Regions from separate parts of the Paracoccus sp. FO-3 genome, predicted to be linked through region 2. Evidence: riboswitches for the same ligand, from Rfam matches in the RefSeq annotation. Region 2 holds a riboswitch; each other region holds the start of a gene.

Region 1 (4,205 bases), on a different contig from region 2:
CCAGCGCGGGCGGAACGGGGGCGGCCTGCCAGATGCCCTGCCGGATCTCGCGCGTCTGCGGCAGGTAGTCGGGCAACTCGCCCCGGTCGATGCGCTCCTGCCGGCGGGCGCGGGCGACCATCAGCGCATGCAGCCGCAGGCCGAAGCGGGCCTGCAATGCGGCGACGAAACCCAGCGCCTCGGGGGTCAGGACATGATCCGCGCCCGGCACGGCGCGCAGGACGACGGGCGGAAGCGGTGGGGCATTGCGGTCGAGCGGCATGGCGGCCTCCTGTGATTCACGGCGCAATGTCACAGTAGTAATGTCATGCTGCATGTGCATTATTGCTTTGAAAACAACGGGTGTTGCGGTCAGTCTTGTCACCGTGCAGCCGCAGAACTTGTAAGGTTTGTCACATGGCCCGAGGCGAGAAACTGATCATCGGCCAGCGCCTGCGCGTGCTGCGCCAGTCGCTGGGGCTGACCCAGGCGCAGATGGCGGCCGAGCTGGGCGTCTCGGCCAGCTATGTCACGCTGATCGAATCCGACCAGCGCCCGGCCTCGGCGCGCTTCCTGATGCGGCTGGCCGAGGTCTATGACATGAACATCGCCGAACTGGCACCCTCGACCGACGCGCAGCTTGCGGCGGATTTCGCCGCGGCGCTGAAGGATCCGGTTCTGGAGGCGGGCGCACCGTCCCGCGCCGAGATCGAGGCGGTGCTGCAAGCCTCGCCGCGGATCGCGGCGGCCTTCGTGCGGCTGCATGACAGCCACCGCCAGGCGCTGCTGCAGCCGCAGGCCGACGACAACCCGCTGACCGACCGCGACAAGGTCGAGGCGCTGGCCGGCACCTCGCGCCCGGTCGATGCGGTGCGCGGCTGGTTCTATGCCCGGCGCAACCATGTCGATGCGCTGGACCGTGCCGCCGAGGCGCTGGCCGAGGAACTGGCGCTGCACCGCAACGAGCCGCACATGGCGCTGACCGGCCGGCTGGCCGCGCATGGCATCGCTGTGCGCATCCTGCCAGCGCCGGTCATGGGCGAGCAGCTGCGCCGCTTCGACCCGCACCGGCGCGAGCTGATGCTGTCGGAACTGCTGGCGCAATCCAGCCGCCGCTTCCAGATCGGCGTGCTGCTGGCGCGGCTGGAGCAGGAACCGCTGATCGCCCGGTTGGTCGACGAGGCGGGACTGGCCGACCCGCCGGCCGTCGCGCTGATGCGGGTGAGCCTGGCGAATTACTTCGCGGCGGCGCTGATGATGCCCTATGCCCGCTTCCTCGCCGCCTGCGAATCGGCGCGCTACGATGTCGAGCTGCTGGGCCACCGCTTCGGCGCCAGCTTCGAGCAGACCGCGCATCGCATGTCCACGCTGCAACGCCCCGAGGCGCGGGGCATTCCGTTCTTCTTCGTGCGGGTGGACCGGGCCGGCAACATCTCGAAACGCTTCAGCGCCGGGCGGTTCCCGTTCTCGCGCTTCGGCGGCACCTGCCCGTTGTGGAACATCCATGCCGCCTTCGAGACGCCAGAGCGGGTGCAAACCCAGGTCATCCGGATGCCTGAGGGCGCCAGCTATTTCTCGATCGCGCGCACGGTGACGCGGGCCGGCGGCACCCATGGCGCGCCCGCGCAGCGGCTGGCGATCGGGCTGGGCTGCGACGTGGCCTATGCACCGCGGCTGGTCTATGCCGACGGCATCGATCTCGACCGCAGCCGGCCGGTGGACATCGGTCTGAACTGCTATCTCTGCGAGCGGCCGGATTGCTCGGCCCGCGCCCATGCCCCGATCAACCGCCGCCTGCGCGTGAACGAGCGCGAGCGCAGCCTGGCCATCTTCAGCTTCGAGGAGGGCTAGGCGCCCGCCGGCAGGCCGTGGCCGGGCGCCCATGCTGACGCTTGCCAGCGCCCGCGCCGGCAGCTAGGGAGAGCGCGTCGGTTTCCGCAAGGAATTGAAAGGGAATCCGCCGGGGTCGCAAGGCCCCGAACCGGAACTGCCCCCGCAACTGTAGGCGGCGAGCAGGATGCGAAAACGCCACTGTGGCCCCGTGCCATGGGAAGGCCGCATCCCTGCCGTGACCCGCCAGTCAGGAGACCTGCCGACGACGTTTGACCAATCCGAGCGGGTCGGCTCGGGAGGGGTTGCGACCGGCATTGGCCCGGTCTCCATCCGCTCATCCGGCCTGTTCATGATGTAGCGGAAGGAAACATCATGCTGAGGCTCACCACGGCGATCATCGCCACATCCACCCTGGCGCCGATGGCGCTGGCGGGCACCGAATACCCGCTGACCCTGACCAGCTGCGGCCACGAGGTCACTTTCGACAAGGCGCCCGAAAGCGTCGTCAGCGTCGGGCAAAGCACGACCGAGATCCTGTATATGCTGGGGCTGGCCGACAAGGTGGCGGGCACGGCGCTGTGGATCAACCCGGTCCTGCCCGAATTTGCCGAGGCGGACGCCAGGGTCGAACGGCTGGCCGACAGCGCCCCCAGCTTCGAAAGCGTGCTGGCCAAGAAGCCTGGGCTGGTGGTCACGGCCTATGAATGGATGATCGGCCCGCAGGGCGCGGTCGGCACGCGCGAGATGTTCGACGACGCGCAGATCCCCAGCTGGATCATGCCGACCGAATGCGTCGGCAAGGACAATACGCAAAGCATGGACGGCGCGCGCTCGGTCCTGTTCGACACCGCGCTGCTTTACCAGGGCATCGAGGAACTGGCGGCGATCTTCGACGTATCGGAGCGCGGGGCCGAGGTGATCGCCGACCTGAAGGCGCGCGAGGCGGCGGCGGTCGAGCGGGCGCAGGCGCTGGACCTGCCCGAGGGCGTGTCGGGCCTGTTCTGGTATTCCTCGGCCGAGATCGAGATCGACCCCTATGTCGCGGGCGCCAATGGCGTGCCGGGCTGGATGCTGTCCAAGCTGGGTGTGCAGAACGTCGTCGCCTCGCCCGAGGAATGGCCGACCGTCGGCTGGGAAACCATCGCCAAGGCCGGCCCGGCCTTCATCGTCGCGGCCGAGATGAACCGCCGCCGCTTTCCCGCCGACGACATCGCCGTCAAGCGCGATTTCCTGACCTCGGACCCGGTGACAAGCGAGATGGAGGCGGTGAAGAACGACCGCATCCTGACCATGCCGGCCAATGCGATGGACCCCTCGGTGCGCGCGATCTACGCGCTGGAATCGCTGGCGGACTCGCTGGCCGGGTTCGACCTGCAATGAGGCCGCGCGCCGCGACCCGCAGCACGGGGCGCAATCGGGGCTGGCTGTGGCTGGCCCCCGCCGTGCTGGTCGCGGCGCTGCTCTTCGGCACGGCGGTGGGCGAGACGCGCATTCCGCTGGCCACCGTCATCGAGGTGCTGGCGGTCAAGGCCGGGCTTGGCTCGGCGGCGCTCGACCCGATCGACGCCAGCGTGATCTGGCATTACCGGCTGTCGCGGGCGGTGGTCGCGGCCTGCGGCGGCGCAAGCCTGGCGCTGTCGGGGCTGATCCTGCAGGCGCTGCTGCGCAACCCCCTGGCCGAGCCCTATCTGCTGGGGATTTCGGCCGGGGCCTCGACCGGGGCGGTCACGGTCGCGGTGGCGGGGATCGGCGCAAGGCTGCTCAGCATGTCGGCGGGCGCCTTTGCCGGGGCGCTGACCGCCTTCGCGCTGGTCGCGGCGCTGGCGCGCGCCGCCGGCGGCGGGACCGGGATGCGCGGCGCCGGGGTCATCATCCTGGCGGGCATCGCCGGCTCGCAGATGTTCAACGCGCTGACCGCGCTGATCATCGCGCAATCGGCCAGCGCCGAGCAGGCGCGCGGCATCATGTTCTGGCTGCTGGGCAACCTGTCGGGCGTGCGCTGGCCGGACAGCTGGGTCGCGGTGCCGATGGCGGCGCTGGCGCTGGGGGTCGGGCTGTGGCATGCGCGCACGCTCGACGCCTTCGCCTTCGGGGCGGAAAGCGCCGCGTCGCTTGGCATCGACCTGCGGCGCACGCAGGCGCTGCTGATCGGCACGGCCTCGCTGGCGACGGCAATCATGGTCTCGATCGCCGGGGCCATCGGCTTCGTCGGGCTGGTGGTGCCGCATGCGATGCGCATCCTCGTCGGGCCGCGCCATGCCAGGCTGGTCCCGGCGACGGCGCTGGCGGGGGCGGTGTTCCTGGTGCTGTCCGACGTCGTCTCGCGCATCGTCATTCCCGGCCAGGTGCTGCCCATCGGCGTCATCACCGCGTTGGTCGGCGCGCCTGCCTTT
Region 2 (4,205 bases):
CCCGGAGCCATCAGGATCTCCTGCGACAGCTCCAGCCCCTCGGCGGTGAAGTTCATGGCCTGGTCGACGCCGCCGGCCTTGCCGGGCCCGCCGGTCAGCGACATCTCCATCCGCGCCGTGCGCTGGTGATCGCGCGAGATGATCTCGGGCTCGGCCGGGGGCTGTTCGGGCGCGGCTTCGGCGCCGGGCGGCGGCGGGGGCGCATATTGCACCGACTCGATGACGTAATCCGTCATCACCGCCGTCTGTTCGCGGAAACTCATCAGCCCCTCGTCCCAGATGCCGGTGGATTCGACCCTGGTCGTGCCCTTCTGCTCGAACAGGCGCGGCACCACCACCGACCAGCTCAGCACCTGGTCCTCGCTGACGCCCCAGCTGCCGTCGCCATTGTCGGTCAGCCGATAGGTCAGGGCCGAGACGCTGACCTGGGCCTGCTCGGCCGGAACCTGCGCCAGAAGCGGCGCCGGGTCGATCCGCAGCTCATAGCTTTCGCCCTGGGGGGTGACGGCGACCACGCCCTCGGCGCCGCCGAAATAGGTCTGGAAAACGCCGCGCAGCCGCGCGGCCCCCTCTTCGGTGGCAGGCACGGCCCAGGCCGCCGAGACGGGGCAGATCGCCAGCAGCGCCACAAGGCCTTGTCTCGCAAACATGTCCGAACATCCTTTCGAATTCACTGATCCTGCACAAGCGGCAGATGACAGGAAACAGGCTAGAACTCCACCCCCGGTTGCGCCTTGATGCCATCGCGGAAGGGATGCTTGACCTGCTCCATCTCGGACACAAGATCGGCAAGCTCGATCAGTTCCGGCTTGGCGTTGCGCCCGGTCAGGACCACATGCGTCATCGGCGGTTTTTCGCTGCGCAGGAAATCCAGCACCTCGTCCAGGTCCAGGTAGTCATAGCGCAGCGCGATGTTGATCTCGTCCAGCAGGACCATGCGGATCTGCGGATCGCGGATCAGTTCCTTGGCCTTTTCCCAGCCGGCGCGGGCGGCGGCGATGTCGCGCTCGCGGTCCTGGGTTTCCCAGGTGAAGCCCTCGCCCATGGCGTGGAACTGGCACAGGTCGCCGAAATGCGTGGTCAGCAACCGCCGCTCGCCGGTGTCCCAGGCGCCCTTGATGAACTGCACCACCGCGCAGGGCATGCCATGGGCGATGCAGCGCAGGATCATGCCGAAGCCCGAGGACGACTTGCCCTTGCCCTTGCCGGTATGGACGATGACCAGGCCCTTCTCGCCCTGCTTCTCGGCCATCATCCGGTCGCGGGCGGCCTTGATCCGGGCCATCTTCTCGGCGTGGCGGGTATTGTCGTCGGTCTGCATCGGGCACTCCTTCGCTTGACAAGTCGGGACCGGGCGCGCACAGACGAGAGGCGCTGGTTCCTGTCCTACGACAGGCGAAGAGGGAATGCGACAGGCAACCGCCTGGAAGCAGCCGCCCCCGCGACCGTGACCGGAAAGGTCGCCCCGAGGCCACTGGCGAGACGCCGGGAAGGCGGGGCGGCCGTGGGCCCAGGCCCGAATCCGCAAGCCGGGAGACCTGCCAGCGCGCGAAGGATTGACCGGCGGACGGGGTGTTCCCGCTGGGGCTTGGGCGCTGGTCCCCTGCCTCGTGCCGCCTTGAGGGATGAAGGGCGCATGACCGTCACGCTGCATGTCTGCATCACCTGCCGCGCCGGCCAGCCCGTCCCCGAGGGCGAGCCCGTGCCCGGCGCGCGGCTGCATGACGCGCTGGCGGCCGAAGGCGCCCCCGACGGCGTGCGCATCGTCCCCGTCGAATGCCTGTCCGCCTGCGCCAACGGCGCCGCCATCGCGCTGTCGGCGCCGGGCCGCTGGACCTATGTCTACGGCCGCATGTCGGCCGAGGACGCGACCGAGATCCTGCTGGGCGCCGCCGCCTATGCCCAGGCCCCCGACGGCATCGTGCCCTGGCGCGAGCGCGTCACGATTTTCCGCAAGCGCAGCCTCGCGCGCATTCCCCCGATTGGATAGAAGATGAGCGACCTGACCAAGACCCCCGTCACCGTCATCACCGGCTTTCTGGGCGCCGGCAAGACCACGCTGATCCGCCACCTGATGTCGCAGCCGCAGGGCAAGCGGCTGGCGGTGCTGGTCAACGAATTCGGCACCATGGGCGTCGACGGCGAGATCCTGAAGTCCTGCGCCGACGAGAATTGCCCGGCCGAGAACATCATGGAGCTGTCGAACGGCTGCATCTGCTGCACCGTCGCCGACGACTTCATTCCGACGCTGGAACGGCTGATGGCGATGCCGGTCAAGCCCGACCACATCCTGATCGAGACCTCGGGCCTAGCCCTGCCCAAGCCCTTGCTGAAAGCCTTCGACTGGCCGGCGATCCGCTCGCGCATCACCGTGGACGGGGTGATCGCGCTCGCCGATGCCGAGGCGGTGGCGGCCGGCCGCTTCGCCCCCGACGAGGCCGCGGTCGAGGCGCAGCGCGCCGCCGACGACAGCCTCGACCACGAGACGCCCCTCTCCGAGGTGTTCGAGGACCAGATCGCCTGCGCCGACATCGTGCTGCTGTCCAAGGCCGACCTGGCCGGCGAGCAGGGGCTGGCCGCCGCCCGCGCCGTGATCGAGGCCGAGGCGCCGCGCAAGCTGCCGATCCTGCCGCTGACCGACGGGGTGATCGACCCGCGCGTGATCCTGGGCCTGGGTGCCGCGGCCGAGGACGACCTCGCCGCCCGCCCCAGCCACCACGACGGCGCCGACGACCACGAACACGACGATTTCGACTCGGTGGTGATCGAGCTGGCCGAGATCGCCGACCCCGGCGAGCTTGCCGCCCGCATCGAGCGGCTGGCCCGCGAACAGAACATCCTGCGGGTCAAGGGCCATGTCGCCGTCGCCGGCAAGCCCATGCGCCTGCTGGTGCAGGCGGTGGGCGAGCGGGTGCGGCACCAATACGACCGGCCCTGGGGCGACGCCCCCCGCGCCTCGCGCCTGGTGGTGATCGCCGAGCATGACGACATCGACGAGGCCGCGATCCGGGCGGTCCTGGCTGCCTGACGATGCATGTCGTCTTCCGCGAAAGCCGTGGGCTGGAAGAGACCGAGGTTCCGACCGACCCCGGCCAAGGCCCCGCCGACCTGGTCGTGCTGTCCTATTCCGACAGCGACCTCGGCGCTTTCGCGGCGGGCTGGCATCGCGCTGCCGGGCGGCTGCCTTCGCTGCGGCTGTGCAACCTCTCGGCGCTGCGGCACCCGGTCTCGGTCGATCAGTATTGCGAGGCAACGCTTTCCGGCGCCCGCGCCGTGCTGGTCCGGCTGATCGGCGGCGAGCCCTATTGGCATTACGGCGTCGCCAGCCTTCAGGATCTGGCCCGCCGCCGCGGGATCGCCCTGGCCTTCCTGCCGGCGGACGGGCGTCCCGACCCAACGCTGGAGCGGTTTTCCACCCTGCCGCTGCCGCTGCTGCATCGGCTGGCGGCGCTTTGCGACCAGGGCGGCGCGGTCGCGGCGCAGATGGCGCTGGCGGAACTGGCCGGGGCCGCCGGCCTGCCCGCCGCCCCGGTCCAGGGGCAGGCCGCGATCCCTGACTTCGGCTTCTACGATCCCGACCGCGGCGTCATCGACCGCCCCCGGCCCGACCCCGCACCCGGCGTGCTGGTCAGCTTCTATCGCAGCTACCTGACCGCGGCCGACCTGGCGCCGGTGGATGCGATGATCCGCGCCCTGCGCACGGCCGGCTTTGCCGCGACCGGGGTCTTTGCGCCCTCGCTGAAGGCGCCGGGCTTTGCCGACTGGCTGGCGCCGCACCTGCCCGGCCTTGTCGCGGTGGTGAACCTGACCGCCTTTTCCGCCCGCGACGATGCCGGCGCCACGCCCTTCGACGGCACGGATTGCCCGGTCTTCCAGGTGGCGCTGTCCACCGCGCCCCGCGCCCTCTGGGCGGCCGAGGACCGCGGGCTTTCCGCCGCCGACCTGGCGATGCATGTCGTGCTGCCCGAGGTGGACGGCCGCATATTCCTGGGCGCGATCAGCTTCAAGGAACCGCAAGAGCGCGACCCCGACCTGCAATTCGCCCGCGTGATCCATGCCCCCGACCCGGACCGCATCGACGCGGCGGTGGCGCGGATCACCGCCTGGCACCGGCTGCGGCAGGCGACACGCCGCGCGGTGGTGCTGTCCACCTATCCCGGCAAGGCGCATCAGCTGGCCCATGCGGTCGGACTGGACGCGCTGGC
Region 3 (4,205 bases), on a different contig from region 2:
CGTCGCCGACAGGCCCAGTTCGTGCCGAGGCCGGCGCACCTCGACCGCGCCGCTGGGTTCCTTGGCGTCCAGATAGGTGTAGTTCAGCGCGACATCCAGCGTGTCGGTCGCCTTGATGCGGGCGGTCACCTCGACCCCTTCGCGCGGGCTTTCGCCGGGCAGGTTGCGATAGCTGATATACTGCGTGCCGTTCTCGACGCGCATCACGTAATCCTTGATCTCGTCCTCCAGATCCTCCTTGAACCAGGTGACGTCGACCACGCCCATGCCATTGGGAAGTTGCGCCTCGACGCCCAGGTCGAATCCGCGGTTCCTTTCGGGCTTCAGGTTCGGATTGCCCAGGTAGACCGAAGAGCCATAATCCGCATTGGCGTAAAGCTCGAAATAGGACGGGTTGACCAGCCCGGTCCCGGCCGAGGCGTGCAGGCGGAAGGGCCGGTCCGGCACGTGCCAGGACAGGCCCAGGTTCCAGCTGGTGAAGTCCTCGAACACCTTGTTGCCGTCGTGGCGGACACCGGCCTGGACATCCAGCCCGTTGTCCAGAAAGCCGCGATACTCCAGCGCGACCGAGGTCATCTCGCGCCGGTTTTCCGGGGCCGAGGAGCTTTCGTCCCTTTGCCGCTCGGCCAGCACGTTCAGCAGGTGCGACGCCTCGGCCACCGTGCCGTCGATGCCGAAGCTGCCGCGGTATTTCAGCTTGCGCGTCTCGCCGCGCGTGACCGGGCCGCCCTCGTAGCTTTGCTTGTAGATCGTGTCCTGATAGTCCAGCCGATGCGTCAGCCGGCCGCCCAGCATGGAATATTCGGCCCAGATCCCGCCCTGGAACTCGTCGCGTTCGCTGTATTTGTGCGGGTCGTCCACCACATATTCCTGCGCGCTGGTCGCGGACCAGCTGGTGGAATCGTAATCGTATTTCTCCTTCGCGCGGCGCAGGGTGGTGCCCAGGCGCAGATCCTCGCCGATCTGCCAGTCGCCCGAAAGCCCGATGGTCTTGCGGTTGGTCCCGTCCTTTTCGCCGCCGTCGCCCGACTGGTCATAGCCGTGGTCGTCCCGCGCCGAGAGGGTCAGCGCGATCCCGCCCTGCGCGCCGCGCTGGCTGACATGGGCCGAGGCGGCGGCGCCGTTGCCCAGCTCGACCGAGCCGCCGTAATGCAGCCCCGGTTCCCCCTTGCGGGTGATGATATTGATGACGCCCGCCGAGGCGTTCGAGCCGTAATAGACCGATTGCGGCCCGCGCAGCACCTCGATGCGTTCGATATTGGCGGTCTCCAGCCCGGACAGGATGTATTCGTCGGCCCCGCCCGTCGCCTCGATCCCGTCGATCAGGATCAGCGTGTGGTTGCCCTCGCCGCCGCGGATGCGGACTTGGGTGAAGGTCGAGCCGGTGGCCGAGACCGAAACCCCCGGCACGGCGCGCAGCGCGTCCTGCACGGTGGCGATGCCCCTGGCCTCGATCTCGGCGGCGGTCAGCACGGTATGGGCGCGGGCATAGCCGCCCTCGGCCACGGCGGTCAGCCCGCCCGAGATCACCACCTCGTCCAGGCGATAGCCTTCCTGGCCGGTGGCGGCCGCCGGCAGCAGGGCGGCGGTGGCGGCCAGCAGGGAAACCGGAGTTCTGAACATTCCAAAGCCTTTCCAGCACGGGCCCGCGGCCCGCGATTTGCAGAAATGCCCTGCGGAAAGGCTGGCAGGCCCGACCGCAAGACGACGATCGTCACCTCTGCGGAACGGCCGCTTTCCAGACGCGCCCCGCGCCGGAAATGGGTGATCGCCACGGCAGGTCTCCTGGCTCGCGGATCGCTGCTCAGGCCGGCCTTCCCAGGAGATCCCAGTGGCACGTTCGACCGTCGCTCACCGCTTACAGTTGCGGGGGCAGCCCCGGCCTTGCCCTGGCCGCATCGCGGCCGGCGGGCGCACCGGTGTTCCCTTTTCATCCGGCGCGCAAGCCCGCCGGAACCGTAGCGGCCCCGCATTGCCGCAGCCGGGCGCCGGCTGTCAAGCGGCAATGCACCCGGCACCCGGCCGCCGCGACAACCTGTCCGGGAACGCGGCCGCGGAACCGCCCGCCGGGCCGCGGCATTGGGTCAGGTATCCGACGGAAGGGAAGGTCAAGCGATGGCCATGCCGCAGATCCTGGCCGTGCTGATCCTTTGCGCGATGATGGCGCTGTTCGTCTGGGGGCGGCTGCGCTACGACGTGGTGGCGATGATCGCGCTGCTGGCCTCGCTGCTGGCCGGCACGGTCAAGCCGGAGGAGGCGTTCCGCGGCTTCAGCGACGACATCGTCATCATCGTCGGCAGCGCGCTGGTGGTCAGCGCCGGCATCTCGCGCTCGGGCGTGATCGAGGCGGTGATGCGCCGGATGCTCGGGCGGTTGCGGACCCTGCGCTGGCAGCTTCTGGTGCTGGTCGGCTCGGTCACGGGCCTGTCGGCGCTGGTCAAGAACATCGGCGCGCTGGCCATGCTGATGCCGGCGGCGCTGAAGATGGCGCGGCGCTCGGGGCATTCGCCCTCGGCCTATCTGATGCCGATGGCCTTCGGCTCGCTCCTGGGCGGGCTGATCACGCTGGTCGGCACCTCGCCCAACATCATCGTCTCGCGGGTGCGCGAGCAGATGACGGGCCAGCCCTTCACCATGTTCGACTATGCGCCGGTCGGCCTCGGCCTGTCGCTGGTGGGGCTGGTCTTCCTGCTTTTCGCCCATCGGCTGCTGCCGCGCGACCGCCGTGCGACGGCCTCGCTGAGCGAGGCGGTGAACATCAGCGACTATCACACCGAGGCCACCGTCCCCGAGGGCGCCGGCATCGTCGGCATGACGGTGGGCGAGTATCTCAGCGCCGTCGATGGCGAGGTGGCCGTGACCGGGCTGATCCGCGGCGGCGCGCGCCGCGCGGTGACGCTGCCCGACACCGTGATCGAGATGGGCGACACCCTGCTGTTGCGCGGCGAGCCGAATGCGCTGGAACGCGCCGTGACCAAGCTGGGCATGGAGCTGACCCGGCAGGATGCGGGGGCCGAAGAGGGGCTGCCGGCCGACAAGATCGGCGTGATCGAGGCGGTGATCGCGCCGGCCTCGCTTCTGGTCGGCCAGACGGTGGGGCGGATCGCGCTGTTCGACCAGCATGGCGTGAACCTGATCGCGATTTCGCGCGCCGGGCATCGCATGACGCAGCGGCTCAGCCGGACGGTGCTGGCGGCGGGCGACGTGCTGCTGGTGCAGGGGCCGATCGAGCTGTTGCCCGAGCGGATGCGCGTGCTGGGCCTGCTGCCCCTGGCCGAGCGCCATATCCGGCTGGGCGGGGTGCGCAAGCAATTGCTGCCGGTGCTGATCCTGGCGGTCGCCATGGCGGCGACGGCGGCGGGGCTGGTGCCGGTCGCCGTCGCCTTCTTCGCCGCCGCCGTGCTGATGATCCTGACCGGCGCGATCAGCGCCGAGGCAGCCTATGAGGCCATCGAATGGCCGATCCTGATCATGCTGGGCGCGCTGATCCCGGTCAGCGAGGCGCTGCAAAAGACCGGCGTGACCGACCTGCTGGGCGCGTGGCTGTCGCAGGCGGCGACGGGCCTGCCGGTCTGGGGCGCGGTGACGCTGATCCTGGTCACGGCCATGGCGGTCACGCCCTTCCTGAACAATGCCGCGACCGTGCTGGTCATGGCCCCCATCGCCGCGACCTTTGCCGACCAGCTCGGCTATCGGCCCGATGCCTTCCTGATGGCGGTGGCGGTGGGGGCAGGCTGCGATTTCCTGACCCCCATCGGGCATCAGTGCAACACGCTGGTGATGGGGCCGGGCGGCTATCGCTTTGGCGACTACGCCCGGCTGGGGGCGCCGCTGTCGGCGCTGGTGGTGCTGACCGGCGTGCCGCTGATCCTGCTGGTCTGGCCGGTCTGACGGGCGGTCAGACGCGGCAGTGTGACGTCCCGGTTCAGCCCGTCTCGGCCAGCGCGGCGCGGATGGCGCGGGCCAGGCGGCGGCAGCCCTCTTCCAGCCGCTCGGGCGGGTTCAGGGTAAAGTTCAGCCGCAGCGAACGGCGGTCCAGCCCCTCGGGGTCGAAGACGCTGGAGGGCGAGATGCAGACCCCCTCGGCCATCGCATGATGCAGCAGCCGGTCGGTGTTCAGCCGCGGATCGCGCGCCGTGGCCCAGACGAACATGCCGCCCACCGGCACCTGCCAGTCCAGGTCGCCCGCCAGATGCGCCTGCATG
Region 4 (4,205 bases), on a different contig from region 2:
GGTTGGCGCGGTTCACCGTGTCCTCGAACATGATATAGGGATAGCCGCTTTCGAACTGGATCTCGGCCAGGGTCTGGAAGAAGGCGCGGGCGTTGATCTTTTTCTTGCGGATGCGCTTGTCGTCCACCATCTCGGCGTATTTCTCGGTGACGGAAATCTCCGAGAAGGCCATGCCATAGACCTTTTCCACGTCATGGGGCGAGAACAGGTACATGTCCTCGTTCTTCTTGGCCAGTTCGAAGGTCACGTCCGGGATCACCACCCCGAGCGACAGCGTCTTGATGCGGATCTTCTCGTCGGCATTCTCGCGCTTGGTGTCCAGGAAGCGCAGGATGTCGGGGTGATGCGCGTTCAGGTAGACCGCCCCCGCGCCTTGCCGCGCGCCCAGCTGGTTGGCATAGGAAAAGCTGTCCTCCAGCAGTTTCATCACCGGGATGACGCCCGAGGACTGGTTCTCGATCCCCTTGATCGGCGCCCCGGCCTCGCGCAGGTTGGTCAGCATCAGGGCGACGCCGCCGCCGCGCTTGGAAAGCTGCAGCGCCGAATTGATGCCGCGGCCGATGCTTTCCATGTTGTCCTCCAGCCGCAGCAGGAAGCACGAGATCAGTTCGCCGCGCGATTTCTTGCCGGCGTTCAGGAAGGTCGGCGTCGCGGGCTGGAACCGGCCCGACAGGATTTCCTCCATGAAGCGCATGGCGAGATCCTCGTCGCCGCGCGCCAAGGCCAGCGCGACCATGACCACCCGGTCCTCGTAGCGTTCCAGATAGCGCCGCCCGTCGCGGGTCTTCAGCGTGTAGCTGGTATAATACTTGAAGGCGCCCAGGAAGGTCGGAAAGCGGAACTTGCGCGCATAGGCCGCGTCCCAGATCCGGTGCAGGAAGGCGCGCGGATACTGGTCCAGGACTTCGGCCTCGTAATAGCCTTCGTCCACCAGGTAGCCCAGCTTCTCGTCCAGCGAGTGGAAGAAGACGGTGTTCTGGTTGACATGCTGCAGGAAATACTGCCGCGCGGCCTTGCGATCCGCGTCGAAGCGGATGCGGCCCTCGCCGTCGTAAAGGTTCAGCATCGCGTTCAGCGCGTGATAGTCCAGCTCGGCCTTTACGCCATCGTCAAGCATTCCGTCCCCCAGAATTTCTCAAGCCCCGCACGGACGCGGGAAATATCCAGATCAGTCCCCGCCAGCTCGAATCGATACAGCACGGGGACGTTGCACTTGTCAGAAATCACCCGGCCGGCCAAGGCATAGGTCGCCCCGAAATTGCGGTTGCCGGCGGCGATGACGCCGCGCAGGCCGGCGCGGCGGGCGGGATCGTTCAGGAAGCGGATCACCTGCTTGGGCACCGCGCCCCGGCCGGTCCCGTCGGCATAGGTCGGGCAGATCAGCACATAGGGCGTTGCCGCCTCGGGCAGCGGATCGCACGGCGAGACCGGGATGCGCCCGGCCGCCAGCCCCAGCCGCGCCACGAAGCGCGCGGTGTTCCCCGAGGCCGAGGAATAATAGACCAGCCCGCCCATGGCGCCGGTCAGGACAGCCGGCCGATCATGTCGGGCCGGAAGCCCGCCCAATGCGCATCGCCGGCGACGACCACCGGGGCCTGGCGATAGCCCAGCGAGACGACCAGTTCCATCGCCGCGTCGTCCTCGGTCAGGTCGATCAGCTGATAGGCCAGGCCGCGCGCGTCGAGCGCCCGCGTGGTGGCGGTGCATTGCACGCAGGCGGGCTTGGAGTAAACGGTGATGGACATGGCTCGGCTCCTTCTGTTCTGTCGGCAAGAGGGGGCCGGGCCGATGGGCGTGCCACCGGACCCTGTTCCAGCCCCGCGCCCGCCGCACGGTTTCGTCCTTTCGCGCCATGGCAGGTCTTCTGACTTGCGGGTCTCGGCTTAGCCGGCCTTCCCGGAGCCTTGGCCCCAGTGGCATTCCAGCGTCGCTCGCCGCTTACAGCTGCGGGGGCAGTGCCGGCTTTTCACCGGCTTCCCTTTTCATCCCCGAGTCGGCCCCAGGGCAACCATGACCCCGGCAGTTAGCCACGGGTCACGGGCCGGGTCAATCCATATTTAGTGGATGGCCGGGCTGTGCCCGGAATATCTGGTGGGTTCCCGGATCGCGCCAAGGGCTCGATTTGCCGCCGGGCCATGGTGGTGGGCAGGCTGCGGCCACGGGCCGCCGCACCTGCGCGGCTGTTGGATTATGGCAACAGGCGCGGGGACATGGCATGGAATGACGTCGCGTCGTTTGACAAAGCGCGACAATTCGCCCTCTTGCGTGGATCGCGCGCGCGTGAACCGGGGCTCCGTTCCCGTTCCCGTTCCCGTTCCCGTTCCCGTTCCCGTTCCCGTTCCCGTTCCCGTTCCCGTTCCCGTTCCCGTTCCCGTTCCCGTTCCCGTTCCCGTTCCCGTTCCCGTTCCCGTTCCCGTTCCCGTTCCCGTTCCCGTTCCCGTTCCCGTTCCCGTTCCCGTTCCCGTTCCCGTTCCCGTTCCCGTTCCCGTTCCCGTTCCCGTTCCCGTTCCCGTTCCCGTTCCCGTTCCCGTTCCCGTTCCCGTTCCCGTTCCCGTTCCCGTTCCCGTTCCCGTTCCCGTTCCCGTTCCCGTTCCCGTTCCCGTTCCCGTTCCCGTTCCCGTTCCCGTTCCCGTTCCCGTTCCCGTTCCCGTTCCCGTTCCCGTTCCCGTTCCGGTTCCCGTTCCCGTTCCGGCGCGCCAGAGCGCAAGCCATTGATAAGTCAACACTTCATGTCGTCTCTGCCTGCCGGTGGAAGGGGATGCATCTTTGTGCCGGGATAACCCATGAACAAAACCCATCCCAAACCGCCAGCCTCGGGGTCTGCCGCGCAATTGCTGCCGACCCTGGGCCTGCTTCCGGTCCTTGCCATTTCCGCGGGGGTCGGCGGCCCCGCCCAGGCGCAGGACACCGTGACGCTGGACACGGCGGTCATCCGCCGCCAGCAGGGCAGCGAGGCCGAGACCCGCTACAAGACCACCGAAAGCGCCTCGGACAAGATCACCGCGCCGCTGCTCGACACGCCACGGACCGTCACCGTCGTGACCGCGCGCCAGATCAAAGAGCGCGGCGGAAGTCGCAGACCCGGTTGCCGCTGCTGCTCAAGGGCATCATGTCGGCGCATGATGCCGAGCGTGCGGTCGCGGCTGGGGTGGACGGGGTGATCGTCTCGAACCACGGCGGGCGGGCGCTGGACACGCTGCCGGCGACGGCCGAGGCTCTGGCGGTCGTCGCCCGCCAGGTCGCCGGGCGCATTCCGGTGCTGTGCGACGGCGGCATCCGTCGCGGCACCGATGCGCTGAAGGCCCTGGCGCTGGGGGCATCGGCGGTGCTGGTCGGGCGGCCGCAGATCCACGCCCTGGCCGTGGGCGGCGCGGCGGGAGTCGCGCATATGCTGACCATCCTGCGCGCCGAGCTGGAGGTCGCCATGGCCCTGACCGGACGCTGCGACCTGGCCGGGATCGACGAAACCGTGCTTTGGCCTAGCCCTTGAAGCTGCGCCACAGGCTCAGCGCCGCATCCGACAGGTCGCCCAGTCGGGCCAGCACATGTTCGCGCCCCAGCCCCGGCCCGTCCTCGGCCCGGTCGAGCCGGCGCAGCAGCCGCAGCACCCGGCGCTTGTGGATGCCGGTCCAAAGCTGGACCGGATCGGCGACCAGCCCGGCAAAGGTCGTCAGGACCGAGGCGAGCATGGCCAGCACCACCCCGGTCAGCAGCAGATCCACGCTGGAAAGCTCTCGCGGGAAGGCGCCATACCACATGCGGCCGGCCCAGCTTCCCAGCGCGAAATCCTCGACCGCCTGTGCCTGCGCCCGCAGATGCGCGACCGGCCCGGCCAGCGAGATCACCCCCGGCGTGGCGCGGTGGAACAGCAAGAGCCCCGAGCCCAGCACCAGGACCGAGGTGGTGATCTCGGAGACCGCATTGCGGGTCTCGGCATAGTCCGAGACGGCGCGGGCGACGCTTTGCGGCGCGGCCTGGGGCGCCAGCCCCTTTTCGGCCAGGTCGTCGATGAAATGGGCCAGATCGGCCTCGATCCTTTGCGCCACGTCGGATTTCAGGAAGATCTGCCGGCGCGACAGCCAGTCGCCGGCGCGCCGCAGCCCGATCCGGCGCAGAAGCGGCGCGGCCAGCCGCACCAGCAGGAACAGCGGCGACAGCATGACGTTCACCGGCGCACGCAGCAGGTCGAGGCCGAGCGCGTGGCG

What was found. Region 2 has a riboswitch for cobalamin ahead of FE811_RS07575 (DUF1636 domain-containing protein). Riboswitches for the same ligand answer to the same signal wherever they lie in the genome.
Region 1: linked by a shared signal. The riboswitch ahead of FE811_RS18610 (ABC transporter substrate-binding protein) and the one ahead of FE811_RS07575 (DUF1636 domain-containing protein) in region 2 are both predicted to bind cobalamin.
Region 3: linked by a shared signal. The riboswitch ahead of FE811_RS02060 (TonB-dependent siderophore receptor) and the one ahead of FE811_RS07575 (DUF1636 domain-containing protein) in region 2 are both predicted to bind cobalamin.
Region 4: linked by a shared signal. The riboswitch ahead of nrdH (glutaredoxin-like protein NrdH) and the one ahead of FE811_RS07575 (DUF1636 domain-containing protein) in region 2 are both predicted to bind cobalamin.

What each region holds. Positions count from the first base shown of each region.
Region 1 covers NZ_VCBQ01000075.1:6,621-10,825, reverse strand. Annotated here, with positions in the region: gene aceB (malate synthase A) at 1-262, opposite strand, end outside; gene FE811_RS18615 (short-chain fatty acyl-CoA regulator family protein) at 397-1,830, shown strand; cobalamin riboswitch at 1,892-2,091, shown strand; gene FE811_RS18610 (ABC transporter substrate-binding protein) at 2,185-3,192, shown strand; gene FE811_RS18605 (iron ABC transporter permease) at 3,189-4,205, shown strand, end outside.
Region 2 covers NZ_VCBQ01000019.1:43,025-47,229, forward strand. Annotated here, with positions in the region: gene FE811_RS07565 (hypothetical protein) at 1-650, opposite strand, end outside; gene cobO (cob(I)yrinic acid a,c-diamide adenosyltransferase) at 710-1,321, opposite strand; cobalamin riboswitch at 1,359-1,561, shown strand; gene FE811_RS07575 (DUF1636 domain-containing protein) at 1,637-1,990, shown strand; gene cobW (cobalamin biosynthesis protein CobW) at 1,994-3,028, shown strand; gene cobN (cobaltochelatase subunit CobN) at 3,031-4,205, shown strand, end outside.
Region 3 covers NZ_VCBQ01000005.1:3,953-8,157, forward strand. Annotated here, with positions in the region: gene FE811_RS02060 (TonB-dependent siderophore receptor) at 1-1,623, opposite strand, end outside; cobalamin riboswitch at 1,758-1,976, opposite strand; gene FE811_RS02065 (SLC13 family permease) at 2,116-3,891, shown strand; gene FE811_RS02070 (PLP-dependent aminotransferase family protein) at 3,926-4,205, opposite strand, start outside.
Region 4 covers NZ_VCBQ01000005.1:12,226-16,430, forward strand. Annotated here, with positions in the region: gene nrdE (class 1b ribonucleoside-diphosphate reductase subunit alpha) at 1-1,117, opposite strand, end outside; gene nrdI (class Ib ribonucleoside-diphosphate reductase assembly flavoprotein NrdI) at 1,099-1,515, opposite strand; gene nrdH (glutaredoxin-like protein NrdH) at 1,524-1,745, opposite strand; cobalamin riboswitch at 1,837-2,028, opposite strand; gene FE811_RS28115 (alpha-hydroxy acid oxidase) at 2,759-3,490, shown strand; gene FE811_RS02110 (DUF6635 family protein) at 3,480-4,205, opposite strand, start outside.